Linked DNA regions of Rhodopirellula baltica SH 1. The protein of the gene in region 1 interacts with the protein of each later gene in a pairwise test. Links are inferred from orthologs where the notes say so. Each region holds a gene or a part of one and is shown on either strand. Other genes may lie near its edges.

The links.
Region 2: the proteins of gyrA (region 1) and RB_RS18635 interact in binary tests that used the Escherichia coli proteins (3 or more experiments, as listed by UniProt). The link is inferred for Rhodopirellula baltica SH 1 from one-to-one orthologs.

Annotation. Positions count from the first base shown.
Region 1 is NC_005027.1:4,698,614-4,706,559, reverse strand. The notes cover bases 1,368-4,916. They hold gyrA (DNA gyrase subunit A), read left to right. Parts: upstream 1,368-1,740; coding sequence 1,741-4,716; downstream 4,717-4,916. Other genes in these bases: RB_RS18085 (acylphosphatase), read right to left, coding at 4,831-4,916; RB_RS18095 (AAA family ATPase), read right to left, coding at 1,368-1,542. In the rest of the region: more of RB_RS18095, read right to left, coding at 1-1,367; more of RB_RS18085, read right to left, coding at 4,917-5,115; RB_RS18080 (alkaline phosphatase family protein), read left to right, coding at 5,150-6,169; RB_RS18075 (alkaline phosphatase D family protein), read right to left, coding at 6,174-7,946. UniProt on the Escherichia coli protein: A type II topoisomerase that negatively supercoils closed circular double-stranded (ds) DNA in an ATP-dependent manner to maintain chromosomes in an underwound state.
Region 2 is NC_005027.1:4,869,296-4,876,870, forward strand. What follows is about bases 1,870-5,047. They hold RB_RS18635 (DNA gyrase subunit B), read right to left. Parts: upstream 4,680-5,047; coding sequence 2,070-4,679; downstream 1,870-2,069. Other genes in these bases: RB_RS18630 (AAA family ATPase), read right to left, coding at 1,870-2,065; RB_RS18640 (outer membrane protein assembly factor BamB family protein), read right to left, coding at 4,878-5,047. Also shown: pheA (prephenate dehydratase), read left to right, coding at 1-793; more of RB_RS18630, read right to left, coding at 1,031-1,869; more of RB_RS18640, read right to left, coding at 5,048-6,473; RB_RS18645 (DJ-1/PfpI family protein), read left to right, coding at 6,731-7,303; RB_RS18650 (hypothetical protein), read left to right, coding at 7,303-7,575. UniProt on the Escherichia coli protein: DNA gyrase negatively supercoils closed circular double-stranded DNA in an ATP-dependent manner to maintain chromosomes in an underwound state.

The sequences.
Region 1 (7,946 bases):
GCGGTTTGCCAGTCTCCGGACGCTGCGTTCAAACGAGTTGCGAGACGTTCGGCCGTTGCCGAAGTGCCGATCGCGATTGAAGTAGAGGTGCGTGAAGCCTCGCAGTAGTCGTCGTCGGCTTTCGGTTGGAATGACGTACTGAGCCTTCGCGGCAATCAGTTCAAAGATCCGGCACAGGGCCTCGGGATCGTAATCGTCGAAGTGCATCGTGGTGCCGACCCGAGAGCTCAGTCCCGGGTTGCTGCGGATCATCTTGGTCATTTCTTTGGGATAGCCCGCCAAGATCACGACCAATCGATCGCGTTGGTCTTCCATTCGTTTCAGCAGCGTTTGGATCGCTTCGCGGCCGTACTGGTCTTGGCCGCTTTCATCGATCAGCGTGTAGGCTTCGTCGATGAAGAGAACACCATCGAGTGCTTCATCGATTTTGGCATTTGTTTTGGGACCGGTTTGGCCGGCGTACTCGGCAACCAAGCCGCTGCGATCGGTTTCGACCAAGTGGCCTTTTTCGAGCACGCCCAGTCCGCCGTAGATTTCGGCGATGATTCGTGCGACGGTGGTTTTACCGGTTCCCGGGTTTCCAACAAAAGCCATATGCAGGCTGGGTTTGGTCGTTGGCAAACCTTCTTTGGCGCGGTGGCGTTCCATTGCCAGGAAGTTTGCAAGCGTTTGGATTTGATTCTTGATCGCGTCCAGTCCGATCAAGCGATCCAGTTTGGCTCGCGCTTCGGCCAAGCGTTCTTCCGGGGTGCGATCGTCTTGCTCAGCGGTTTCTTTGGTGGACGGTTTGGCTGGCTCGGTGGATGCGGGGGATCCACCGCCGGCGCGGGTGGGTGTGGGCTTGTTTGCGGCGTCGTGGCCGGTTCCTTCCCGCAGTCGTTTGGCTTCTGAACGCAACCACGAAATCGCTTCACGTGCGTTGTCCAGGTCGGCTTGATGATCCACCGTCGGTGAATCGGATGGCGAGGTCGGCGCGGTGACGCTGGTAGGTGACTTGGCGACCTGTTTCGCGTTTTCGAGCCCGTCGAGCATCGATTGCAAACGCGAGCGTTCGACGCTGCTGTCGTCGCCGTCGACCATCGCGATCAAGTGCGCCATGCGGGTGGCGGCGGTGATGACTTCACCCCATCGATCGCGAAGCGAAGGCAGTTCCAGGAACGGCCGTGTGACTTCGTACCAGGAGAAACCTTCGGCGGTGGTGATCAGCCAATCGATCGCTTCATGCAGTTTGCTGCCTTGGACGGTTTCGCCCCAAACGTGTTCCAGCAGGATGCGACCGAGCTGTCGTTGTTCCAAATTTCGAGCGCTGCTGGCGGGCACCATCGTTGCGAAAACCTTCATCACGAATCCTTCGTGCAGGTCGGCCATCTGTTGTGGCATGTTGCGGTTGTCGACGGACGCGGAGGCATTCTCGCCGGCCAGCCAACCGTAGCTGCCTTCGGCGATTTCACCCGATTCGACGAACAGATTCAGCGTTTGCTGAAGGGCTTCGCGATACAGCCGAATGGATTGCAGGATCGCGTCGTCGCTGGGGGAACTCATGGCTGGAATCCGAAGGGGACAAGGGCATCAAAAAGACCGTCGTAAGTATTTGGAAAACAATGGCTTGCGTCAATGTTCAGAAAGCCTCGCGGCGTTGTGAAAAACGCGTGAACGAGGTAAAATGGACATTCCAATTTTGGGCCTTCGTATCATCGATCCGTCTTGGCCCGCTTCCCCCGTGATAAACGAGCAAATCCCTTGGCTGAAGACGGCGAAAATCAGGAACCAGGCGACGAAAACGCGGGCGAAGTGAACGGATCCACCGGGGATAACAACGGCCAAGAAAACGGGACCGAAAACACCGAAACCGGTGCTGGTGGCGGGGCGCAGGTTCCTCCCGGTGGCGGCAAACCTCCCGGTGGCGGCAAACCTCCCGGTGGCGGCAAACCTCCCGGCGGTGCGGAACCACCATCGGGTGGCGGTCCCACGGGCGGTTCGGGCAATCCCGATCCCCACGGAGGCCATGGAGCACTTCGGATGGTGGATCTACCAATCGAAGACGAGCTTCGTGAGAGCTATCTGACCTACGCGATGAGCGTGATTGTCAGCCGTGCATTGCCCGATGTGCGTGACGGATTGAAACCGTCGCAGCGTCGGATCTTGGTGGCGATGAATGACCTGAACCTCGGCCCAGGCAGCAAGCGGGTCAAATGCGCCAAGATTTCCGGTGACACCTCGGGTAACTATCACCCTCACGGTGAAAGTGTGATTTATCCGACGCTCGTTCGGATGGCCCAAGAGTGGAACATGCGATGCTTGTTGATCGACAAGCAGGGAAACTTCGGTAGCGTCGCGGGTTTGCCTCCGGCTGCTATGCGATACACGGAAGCTCGAATGGGGGCCGTCGCAGCAGCAATGCTAGACGACCTCAAACTTGACACGGTCGATTACATTCCGACGTACGATGAAGCGAGAACCGAACCAACGGTCTTGCCCAGCAAGTTCCCCAACCTGCTCATCAACGGTTCGGGCGGTATCGCGGTCGGGATGGCGACCAGCATCCCGCCTCACAACCCAACCGAAGTTTGCGATGCACTGATCAAGCTGATTGAAGAACCAGACACGTCGATTGACGAGTTGTGCGAGATCATCCCCGGTCCTGACTTCCCAACCGGAGGCATCATCTGCGGCCGCGCCGGTGTGCGTCGAGGTTACAAGACCGGACGAAGCACGATGGTCGTGCGTGCTCGTTGCCAAATCGAAGAGATGAAGGGCAACCGGCATCGCATCGTTGTCACCGAAATTCCGTACCAGCAATATCGTGACCGGATCATCGAAAAGATCGCGGCGCTCGTGAATGGAGACCGAATCAAGGGAATCTCCGGAATTCGCGATGAAAGCGATTTGAAGGAACCCGTTCGGTTGGTGGTGGAACTGAAGCGTGGCGAAGATCCCGATGTGATCTTGAACCAGCTGTACCAGTTTTCGCCGCTGCAAGACACGTTCTCACTGATCTTCCTGGCGCTCGTCGACGGCAAGCCTCGCGAGTTGACGCTGAAGGAGATGTTGGCCGAATTTCTGCGTCACCGCGTGACCGTGATTCGTCGCCGAACTCAGTTCTTGTTGGCCCGAGCACGTCGTCGCAAGCACACCGTCGAAGGGTTGCTGCTGGCACTCGCCAACATCGACGAGATCATTCAAACGATTCGCACCAGCCGCACTCAACCCGAAGCCAAAGAACGCTTGATGGGCATCGCCTGCCCAGCATCGATGATGCAGCGGGCTCTTGGCGACGAAGGGTTCAAGCAGTTCCAATTGGAACGCGGCGAAGCCGATTCTTACACGCTGACGAGCGTCCAAACCGACGAAATCCTTCGCATGCGTTTGGGGCAATTGGTCAACCTGGAACAGGAAAAACTCTCCGGCGAGCATGCTGAATTGCTGAAGGAAATCATCGACTACATCGATATCCTCGGCAGCCCAAGCCGCATCAACGGCATCATCAAAGAAGATCTCGAAGAGATGAAGCGTCGCTTCGGTGACAAGCGTCGAACCGAGATCAGCCACGAAGAACTTGGCAACATCGACCTGGAAGATCTGATCACGGAAGAGACGATGGTGGTTTCCATCAGTCACCGTGGTTACATCAAACGCACACCGACCAGCGTTTACAACACGCAGCGTCGTGGTGGAAAAGGCATGAAGGGTGCCAAGAGCGATAACGAAGATCCAATCGAACACTTGTTCGTCGCCAGCACGCACGCTTACCTGTTGTTCTTCACAACGGCAGGGAAAGTTCGTTGGCAAAAGGTTTATGACATCCCGCAGCTCGCTCGCGATGCCAAAGGCCGTGCGATCGTGAACCTGTTGCAGATGGAAGAAGGCGAACAGATTGCCGAGTGCTTGGCCGTTCGCGATTTCAACCAGCCCGGTCATACGATTGTGATGACAACCAAAAGCGGCTTGGTGAAGAAGACTCCGCTGGAACAGTACAGCCGACCGAAACGGGGTGGCATCATCGCCATCAAACTTCGCGAAGGCGATGAGTTAGTCGATGCCGCCGTGGTTGGTCCTGGTGATGAAATCATCATGGTCACGTCCGATGGCATGGCGATTCGTTTCCGCGAATCAGATTCTCGCCCGATGGGCCGCAACACGTCCGGCGTGAAGGGAATCTCGTTGGTTGGCGACGACGCCGTGGTGGGAATGGTTGTGACCGATCCCGAAGCGACTTTGCTGACCGTTTGTAAAAATGGTTACGGCAAACGCACGCCGTTCGGACCCAATTTGGCGGATGTTTCCGAAACCGACGCGGACGAGTCCAGCGAAGGTGGAGACGACGAAGCGGCAACTGCCAGCGGTTCGGCTCGCTACCGCACGCAGAAACGCGGTGGTAAAGGGTTGCGAGACATCAAGACCAGCAAGCGGAACGGCAAGGTGATCGGAATCGCTCGCGTCAACGATGATGACGAGTTGTTCTTGATGACCGCAAAAGGCAAACTGCAACGAATCAGTGCCGGCGACATCAACGTGATTGGTCGTAACACGCAAGGTGTTCGCATCATGAACGTGGACGAAGGCGATGAGCTGATTGCCGTTGTCCGCGTGCCAGCCGAAGAGAACGCAGAAGAAGCGGCGGAAGCCGAAGCCACCGCAGTCGCGGAGCCAGTTGCCGAAACGGATGCCAGCCCTGAAGCAGACGCGGGATCCGAAACTGACGCTGCTCCAGAATGAGGTAATTCAGGTCCCATCTGACAGGCTTCAGCTTTGTCAGATGTTGCTGTCATCGACGGGCTTGGATATCCGTCGCGTGGTTGTCCGGCACCCAAGGTGTGTGAAGCGGATGAACTAATACCGGATCGAGAATTTTTCTCGGTCCGGCAGTGGCTCTCGTTCGTCGATCAATGTCTCGTTGATCTTTCTTTCCATCGAGCTGCCGATCCGTCGTAGCAGTTCCTTGAGGTCGTTTGTCGGCCCTTGCACGTCTAGAAGGACGTCTCCATCGGGCTCGTTGCGTACGAAGCCTTTGATGTTGAGGCCACGACCCTGGTGAATTGCGTTGGCTCGGAATCCAACTCCTTGCACGTCTCCACGATATCGGACGACCTTTCTGGTTTGTTTGATAGCATTCATTGGATTATGGTGGCGGCCGCGTTCAATTTCGACAATGCAGATCACACCACACGGTCGCTATATGAGTTGGTTTCGTTTGAATTCGGTTGGCGTTGTTTGGGTTTGTTTGGCATCCATATTTGCGTCGACCGCAAATGCGGGCGAACCCAAGGTGTTGACGATTGGCATTGATGGTTTGAGGCGAGATGCATTTGTTGCTGCTAACACACCTCACATGGATTCGCTCGCTGAGAACGGCACGTTGTGTTTGGAGACCCGAGTGACGTCCGATGATGTTACTGACAGTGACACTGTCAGTGGACCGGGATGGACCACTTTTTTAACGGGTGTTTGGGCGGATCGACACGGCGTGCTCGACAACTCGTTCAAAGGCCGCGATGCAAAGGCCGCACCACACGGTTTCGCATTGGCCAAGCAAGTCAAACCGAATCTGAGGACTGCGTCGTACCTGTGTTGGACACCGCTGAGAACTCACGTGACAACGGACGCCGACATCGATGTTGTTGTCACGCCCGGCAAGAACGCCACGGCCTCAACGGTTTGGAAGGCAGCCGACCAATCATTGGCCTGGTCAGCGATCCCTGTCTTGCGAAACGATGACGTGGATTGGACGTTCATCTACTTTGGGTCGACCGATGAAACCGGTCACTCCTACGGTTTTCATCCTAGCGTGCCGCCTTACGTCGCAGCCATCGAGAACGTAGATCGAATGGTGGGTGAGTTGATCGCTGCGGTCAAAGAGCGGGAGACTTACGCCGATGAAGATTGGCTGGTTCTCATCAGCACCGATCATGGTGGCGAAGGAACTGGCCACGGCGGAGGCCGTGAAAATCCGAACGTCTTCACGGCGCCGATGATTGTCAGTGGAGATGCTGCGATGAAGAGTGACGGAATCGAACGGGCCAAAGGATTATCATCACCAGCGACGGTGGATTTGGTCACCGTCGCGTTGACTCATCTTCAGATCCCAATCAATCCGAAGTGGCAACTGGCCGGCAGTGCGGATGGTTGGCTAGAGACAACGCCCACGACTGCCGAAGCCAAATCCGAATGATGGATCATTCCCGCGGCAAGGAAACAGACTCAGCGTAAGCCAGTTCGCCAGTCCAGCCGTCGTAGTACTGGAAAACAACCTGCGGATGCGGGTAGGCGACCAGCCGTTTGTCGCCTTGCTTGATCGGCATGTTGAAGACGTTGTTGACCTGCACCACGCAGAAATGTGGGTACAGTCGTTCCAAGCGTGGCAGGTCGGCCAGCACGTAACTGCTCCAGCGGATGTCGCATTCCCGTGGCCCAAATTGAAATCGTCCGGTCGCCGGTCGATTGCTTTCGTCAAGTTCAGGCACGTGATTGACGCTGTTGTGAGGCCCGCAGCAGAATTCCCAAACGTTGTCGGTCACACGAATTGCGAAACTGTTGTGAAGATCGCCGGTCATCACGAAGACTTGTTTGTCCATTTCGTCCCAGGCATCGATCAGTATCTCTCGCTCGTCGAGAAAGCCCGTCCAGGCTTCTTCTTTGTTGGCGTCGTCGGCTTCGAATCCACCGGCGCCACTGTGCGGGATCATCATCGGGACGCTTGAAATCAGAAACGTAAATTTCGCGTCGCTGGCTCGCATCTCACGCAGCAGCCATTCGCGTTGATGTTTGCCGAGCATCGAAACGCCCGGTTTGTCTCGCTGCGAAACATCGTGCATGTCGCGGTCGCCGCGCGTGTCGAGCAAAAAGAAGTCGCAGTTGGAGACACTGAATTTGCCATAGCTGCGTTGGCCGATGGAGTAGCTGACTTGGCCGTCCGCCTTGGCAGGCATGTGAAGTCGAACCGTGTGTTCGTCCACCACTTCCACGATGTCATAGACGTATGAGTTGGCTTCCCCGTCGTCGGTGTCGTAAATCATGTCGTTGACGCCAGCGGTATCAGTTCCCCAGTGAACGTGCAGGTTCAGCATCTCATTCAATGGCAACTGTCGAAAGTTGGTTTGGCGATCAACCAGCAGATCGCTGCCGGCGGTTAGCTTCGCAGTTCCAACGTGCAAACGTTGTTTGGATTCGAATGGGTTGGCCCAGCCGAGGTAGTCGTTCCAGGCATAGGTTCCAATGTCGCGAAAGACAGTTCGACGGTGGCGTTTGCCCGCTTCGGAGGCTCCCCAGATGTCGTTGACCAACTCGTGGTCATCGAAGGTGAACAGCGACGGCACGTTGCGATGCCAAGTCGAGAGGGCATGGTTGCGGGTGAGATAGAGTTTGTAGTTTTCCCACACACCGGTCACGGTTGGCATGGTTTGGACCACTTGTGGCAGTTCATCGATGCCTTGGGTGAGTCGCCATGCTTCGGCTGGGTATTCTCGCAGTTCTTCGTACAACCAGTCACCATTCATGATGTGGAAGTGAACTTTGTCCGCCCAATCTTGATTGAGGTGTTTGTACGTGGGGCTGTCGTGTCCGATTCCATGCAGTGGGTTTTGGTTGGCACAGGAACCAATTTGAAATCGAAAGTTGAACAGTCCATCAGGATTGTGTTCTGACTTGGATCCCGCTTCATCGGGCAACGTGCGGAACGTTCCCGGTTCACCCTGAGGACGATCGTTCACATAGATTCTGTAGTGATAACGCGTGTCGGGTTTGAGATCGCGTAGGAGCGTCACACCGGTGTTGTCGTGTTCGATGCGTGTTTGTCCCGGTTCGCTGACGTGGTCCGACAAATCCCCGCCATGGTTTTCGGGTGGACGGGTTCCATAGTGAACGGTGAACTCGCCGGCGTCCGATGTGCGAGCCCAGACGGCGACGCTGGTGGACGACGGTTGACCCAACATCGGGCCGTGGGTCATTCG
Region 2 (7,575 bases), 170 kb from region 1 along the record:
GGACAGTTACAGCCATTTGGCGGCACTGGCTTATTTCGGGGAAGCCGCCAACTTGCTTCCAGTGTCTTCGATCGGGGCTGTCTTTGACGCAGTTGGACGAAGTGATTGCGCCGGAGGAATTGTGCCGATCGAGAACAGCACCGATGGCCGTGTTGTCGATACCTTCGGCCGGCTATCCAAAGGCGAAGTATCAATCACCGGCGAAGTGCAGCTTGCAATCCATCACCAGCTGCTCGCGATGTGCGATCGCGACTCCATCACCGAAGTCCACAGTAAACCGCAAGCGATCTCCCAGTGCCGCGTTTGGCTCGCCAACCATTTGCCCAAAGCGAAACTGATCGAGTGCAGCTCGACAGCGGCCGCCGCGAAACTGGCCGCGACTCAAGCTGGCGTCGCTGCAATCGCCAGCGAAGCCGCCGGTCGCCGCCATGGACTTCGTGTCATTGGCGCCAACATCGAAGACAATCGCGACAACGTGACCCGATTCGCGGTGCTCGGCCACGAACAACCGGCACCCACAGGCCAGGACAAAACAACGCTGCTGTTTCAAGTCGCCCACCAACCCGGCGCGTTGGCCGATGTGATGGGCATCTTCAAACGACACGAATTGAACCTGACTTGGATTGAGTCGTTCCCTCAACCCGGCACCAAGAACGAGTACTTCTTCGTCGTTGAGTTCCCCGGGCATTGCCAAGACATCGCGATCGCGAAAGCAATCGAAGACCTCAAGACAGCGACCCACCACACCCATGTGCTAGGAAGCTATGGCCGCGCGGCACGAGCGGAGAGCTAGTGGCCAGAAAGCCAAGCAGGTCGGCAGGAATGATCGGGTAGAACCTCACCTAGGCGAGTCTCTCTGAGACTCGCAAATGACAGCGTCTCGGAGAGACGCCGCTACGTGATCAAGCCCAACGACTCCCGCTCACGTGCTTAGTAACCAGCCACGACTTATTTTCAGGGTAGTGACGAGGCCACGACAATCACCCGTCACTTTTTGCTGCGACAGACCACGAGGCGAACCGCCCCAACTCTAAAGAACGGATGCCGTGCCGGCACTCTGCTCGGCAACCAATCGCGAGATCAAATCCTCGACCGCGATGCCATCCGCTTCGGCAGAAAATGTTGGCACGATTCGGTGGCGAAGCACTGGCAACGCCAACGCCTGTGCGTCCTCGAGCGTCACGTGTGTGCGACCGTGCAATAACGCACGGGCCTTCGATGCCAACACCAATTGTTGACTCGCTCGCGGGCCGGGTCCCCACTGGATCCACTCTTTGACCCAATCCTTCGCATCGGGTTCGTTCGGCCGCGCGGAGCGCACGGCATCGATCACCCAATTCTTCACATGCTCGGGCAATGGGACTCGTCGCACCACAGACTGAAACTTGCAAATGTCTTCGCCGCTGACGACCGGCTGAACATCCGCCAAATCGCCGGACGTGGTTCGCTCAACGATCTCCGCTTCTTGATCACGTGACGGATATCCAACAACGACGTGGAACAAAAACCGATCGCGTTGAGCTTCGGGAAGCGGATAAGTTCCTTCTTGCTCGATCGGATTCTGGGTCGCAAGAACAAAGAAAGGTTCCTTCAGAGCGTAAGTCTTACCGCCCGCGGTGACCTCGTGCTCCTGCATCGCTTCCAACAATGCCGCCTGCGTCTTGGGTGGCGTTCGGTTGATCTCGTCGGCCAACAGCATTTGGGTGAAGACGGGTCCGGGACGAAACAACATCTCGCGACGCCCGGTTTCGTGATCTTCCTGGATGATGTCCGTTCCAGTGATGTCACCGGGCATCAGATCGGGCGTGAACTGAATACGACGAAAATCCAGGTTCATCGAACTGGCCAACGTCCGAACCATCAACGTTTTCGCCAGCCCGGGCACGCCTTCCAACAAGCAATGGCCGCGAGCCAAGATCGCGATCAGCAATTGCTCGATCACGTCGCTCTGCCCGACCACGATTCGGCCGACCTGTTCTTTGACCTGGGCAACGCTTTGGATCAACGCCTCCGCAGTTTCGATGTCCGAACCTTCGGTGTTGTCTCTGGGAGGCGGTGTGACCATCGTGCTAGACGTCCAGGTTTCGCACATCAAGTGCATGGGTTTCAATGAATTCGCGACGGGGTTCGACTTTGTCGCCCATCAACAAACGGAACATTTCGTCGGCCGCACCCGCGTCAGTCAGATTGACCTTCACCAGCGTCCGGTTGGCAGGATCGAGCGTTGTTTCGCGGAGCTCTTCCGCGTTCATTTCGCCCAGCCCTTTAAAGCGAGTCACTTGCAGACCTTTTTCACCGGCGGCTCGCACCTCCGGCAACAGCTCTCGCAAGTCTTCCAGCGGACGACGCATATCCTCGCCGCGAACCAATTCGAACCGGGCGGTGGTGGAACCGGTACGGTCGGCGGGAATCAAATCCTGCAATCCAAATCCTAGCGGCTCCAAATCTTTCAAGCCGCTGTTGATCGTCCGGACTTCGTGAAGCTCGGCCAAGTGCGCGACCACCTTCTCGGGTTCATCGCTTTTGACTTCCTCTTCACCTTCGACGTTCAGCTCTTCTTCGGCTTGATCGATGTCCAACGTCGCATCGTTTTCAGCAAGGAATGCCTCGACATCCGATTGCTTCATGAACCAATGCTCACCACCAAGGATCGTTAACAAGAACGGAGGCAGCTTGCCGGTAACCGGATCGAAGCGTTCGCTGTGCACTCGCAAGCTGACGCCACGGCGTTCCAAGGCAAGAATTGCATCTTCCATTGATGCCAGCGCGACGCAGAGTGCACGCATTGAATCACCTTCTGCGCTGCGTCCGTCTTCGGTCTCGAATCGTGTGTCATTCAAACCACGTTCAAGCAACTGGCCTTTCATCTCTTCTTCGGACTGAATGTAGTACCGGTTCTTACCCTGCGAGACCCGGAACAACGGCGGCTGAGCCACATAAACATGCCCGGCGGCAACCAGCTGATACATTTGCCGATAGAAGAAGCAAAGCAGCAACGTGCGAATGTGGCTGCCATCGACGTCGGCGTCAGTCATGATGATGACTTTGTTGTACCGACGGCGCGAAAGATCCTGATCAGCACCGATGCCGGTACCGATCGCTTGGATCATCGACTGAACTTCTTCGTTGGCCAGCACCTTGTCTTCGCGGCTTTTGTAAGCGTTGATGATCTTACCGCGAAGCGGCAGAATCGCTTGGTACTCACGCATCCGTCCGCCTTCGGCCGATCCACCGGCCGAATCACCTTCGACCAGGTAGACTTCGCACTCTTCCATGTTTTTTGAGATGCAATCGCGAAGCTTGCCGGGCAAACCACCGCCACCAAGGGCGTCTTTACGCTTACGCAGTTGGTCCTTGGCTTTGCGAGCCGCTTCGCGAGCTTCGGCGGCGAGCAAACCTTTGCGAACGATCGCTTTGGCCGTTCGAGGATTCTCTTCGAGGTACTTGTTCAACGCTTCACCAACACCACTGGTGATGATGCCGTCAACTTCGCCGTTACCAAGTTTGGTCTTCGTTTGACCTTCGAACTGCGGATGAGGAACCCGCACGCTGATCACCGCCGTCAAACCTTCGCGAAAATCGTCGCCGGTCGGCGTGGTGTTCTTAAACAGGCCTTCTTTCTTGCCGTAGTTATTCAGCGTCCGCGTCAACGCCGAACGGAAACCGGACACGTGCGTCCCGCCTTCGATCGTGTGAATGTTATTGACGTAAGACTGAACCGTTTCGGTGAACTCGGTGCTGTATTGCAGCGCCATGTCATACTCAACACCGTCCTTCTCACCGACGAACTGAATCACGTCGCCGTGCAGCACATCGCTGGCGCGGTTGAGGTGTTCCACGAACTCGACGATCCCACGGTCATATTGGTAGTCGCCTCCTTCGCCGTTTCGCTCGTCAAGGAACTTGATGCGAACACCACTGTTGAGGAACGCGAGTTCCTGAAGACGTTTTTGCAGCGTGTCAAAGTTGTATTTGGTGACACTGAAAATCTGACCATCGGCTTTGAACGTGGTCTTCGTGCCTGTCTTCTTTGTCGGCCGACCTTTTTGAATCGGACCAGTAGGAATGCCTCGTTCGTAGCCTTGAGTCCAAGTCGAACCATCGCGGCTGACTTCCACCTCGGCCCATTGGCTCAGGAAGTTCACAACCGTCACCCCGACTCCGTGCAAACCGCCCGAAGTCTGGTAGGCCCCTTTCTCAAACTTGCCGCCAAACTTCAGCACCGTCATCACGCCCTCAAGCGTGCTGACTTCGCGATCGAGTTCTTCTGACAATTGATCGTGACGGGTGACCGGAACTCCACGGCCATCATCCTCGACCGTGACACTGCCGTCGGTGTGAACGATCACGCTGACCGATTTCGCGAATCCAGCCATCGCTTCGTCGATCGAGTTGTCGACGACTTCGTAGACCAGGTGGTGCAGACCGCGAACGGTTGTGTCACCGATGTACATCCCGGGACGTTCGCGAACGTGCTCAAGGTCCGACAGGTGCAGCAAATCCTTGTCGGTGTACTCCGAATTTGCCGACGGCCCCGTCGAAACACGTTCCACGGGTCGTTGTGGACCAGCGTTCGCCTCGGCTGAATTTCCGTCGCCGGATGCCGCACCAGCGGGCACAGCGTTTGGATCCTCGGATGGGTTGTTCGAAGCAGGGTCAGTCGAGGAGGAATCGCTCATGAATGGGCGGCCCGTGGAGGCCGTCAAATGCGGGGTTTTTGACGCTGAAGGCGGACTCGCCCCCACGTCAAAAAAAAGCGTCAAATAGCAGGCAGCAGTCTACCAAAAAGAACGACTTTGCGCTAGATCACGTGCGTACCCTCTCCCGGAATCGTTTCCACTTCCGAGGAGAGCCCAGATGTCAGATTGCTGGAGGAATTAGAAGTCGCCGAACGGATCTTGCCCCCCCGCGGGAGCAAATGGATCGTCCATGGTGTCACCGAACGGATCTGCTCCTCCGCCACCACCAAATGGGTCGACGACCTTTGGCGTCGTCGATTCTGGTTCTTGCTTCTCCAGTTCCGTATCGGCTTCCTCTTCAGTTTCAACCGGCGCCGATGATTTGACCACCTTCGGAATCACTGAACCGGGACGACGCAAGCACTGCATGGTGCCTCGATTGTTGACCAAGTACAGACGGTCGGTGTAACGATTGACGACCAACGTCTCTGGTTTAATGCGAGGGAAACGGCCAAGCAACGAGCCATCTTCCATGGACATCACCAACAGCGATCCCGACATACTACGTGCGTAGATTTTGCCATCGATCGCACCGAGTAATTCCTGGACGCCGGGCACCGTTTGTGGCCATACCGAATAACCATCGCTGGCGGACACGCACATCAAATTGCCGTAGGTCGTTGGATAGAAAACCTTTTCATCGAAGAAGATCGGGCTTTTGTAGATCGGCTCGCCGGTCGGTCGACTCCACAACACCTCACCTTCTCGGGTGGCTTTGATTCCGTAGATTTGACCGGACTCCGAACCGAAGAAGAATCGTTCTCCGGGTGCCGCGGCGAGAGCACCGCTGACGATCCCGTCTGTGTTCAAACGAAACTGAACGTTGGGTTCGCCCTCCATTTCCATCACATACACAAACCCTTTGCTGGTTCCCCAAGCCACTTTGTTGGAGTCCGCAGCGTGCGTGGGCATCGCCAATGACGATCCAGCAACAATTTCCGCGAAAGGATCGATCGTTGGGTCCACCAATCCATAACCCGCGATTCGATCGCCAATCGATGGCACCAGTGCGAACCCGTTGCAATGCACGACGCCTCGCAGTGGCACGTACTCCAACGAGGTCACGCCAAACACCTGTCCGTTTTTGACGTCCAACTTGATCAGTTCACCACCGTTGACAACAGAAACGAACTCCTCGTCCACTCCCAAACCGCCGTAGCCACGCATATTGGACCCAACACGCTGCAACCAAATCAAATCACCTGACTCGGCGTCACGGCACTCGACGGTCCCATCGTCCGAAAGCGTGTAAAACCGAATCGTTGGAATCGTCCGATTCCTCAACTCAGCGTCGATGCCTCGACGTTTCATGCGGCGGATTTCGTTTTTCGCCAATCGCTCCGCTTCCTTCTGATCAATCGCACCTCGCCCGGACAAATCACTGTCGACTTGAAAACGCGCGTAGACAACGGCCTTCTCGTCGATCACCGGAGCCGGGTCTTCTCCCTCAGCAACGGGTTTGGATTCCGCAGGTTTTGGCTCACCCGACTTTTCCACGATTTCCACAAACACATGGCTTTGCGTTTGGTGGACGACCATCTTTTGTTCAACGATCGATTGACGCCCCGCAGGAACGCTCAAATTGCGTCGCCAAACTTCTTCCAATCCAAGCTGGCGAGTCTCGTTGGGGCCCAGCAACTCGTTATCTGCGAGTGCGGACGCGGACAAACCAATCGCGTGGGCGGCGACCAGCGTCAGTGAAAGGATGAGACGGGAATGAAAAGAGCGGTGCATTGCAGCGATACCAGAAAAGAACGGGAGCCATCCGGAAGACCGTTCAGCATAATCCACGACAGCCGCGGCGGCGAATTTCCCAATCTGAACGAAATTGGGTACACTCGCCTCGCAAAAAAAAGCCCGAAAGATCGATTCAATCGTCGTGATCGGCACCCGTTTTTCGCGTTCTTCTTTCAGGCCGCCAGTATCTGCCCCTCTCGCGGGCAGTTGCTGAACGCCGCTTTTCCATTCCCTCGTATCCGCTCCCAGGCAGAATGGCCAAAATTTTGATGCTCGTCGGCGACTTCGTCGAAGATTACGAAGCCATGGTTCCCTATCAGATGTTGCTGATGCTGGAACACGACGTGGCCACTGTCTGCCCCGGCAAATCCGCCGGAGACTCCGTGGCCACCGCGATCCATGACTTCGAAGGTCACCAAACCTACAGCGAAAAACCGGGGCACCGATTCGCTATCACGGCGGACTTCGATGGATTGCAACCTGAAACCTTCGACGCCTTGGTCATCCCGGGCGGCCGAGCTCCCGAGTACCTACGGCTCAACGAAAAGGTCCTCGACATCGTTCGCCATTTCGCGGATCAGAACAAACCGATCGCTGCGGTTTGTCACGGACCACAAGTATTGGCCGCCGCAGGTGTGCTCAAGAACCGTGAGTGCAGCTGCTATCCAGCCGTCGCCCCCGAAGTTCAGATCGGCGGCGGAACCTACATGACACCCGGCGAAGGCATGGACACCGCCCACGTCGATGGCAACCTGGTCACGGCACCAGCCTGGCCCGCTCACCCCGCTTGGATGCGTGAATTCTGCCGACTGCTTCCAACGGATTAATGAACGCTCCCGACTCCAATCGCGTCGACCCCGCCTCCGGTCTTTCACCGAATCATGCCGACGCGTTGCGTGCTCGGAAAGCGAAGCTGCATTCCGAATTGCTTCGCGTCCGTCGCGAAGCCCATGCGGCAAGACTCGAGGCCAACGCGGCCCGACTGGAAGCAACCGCATCGCAAATCGAAGCAGAGTTGGAATCAATCGAACTGGGGCAGCCCATTGATCTGCCGCGCGTAGCCGATCCTGCCCCGAGTGCATCGCAACAGCACCTGAAC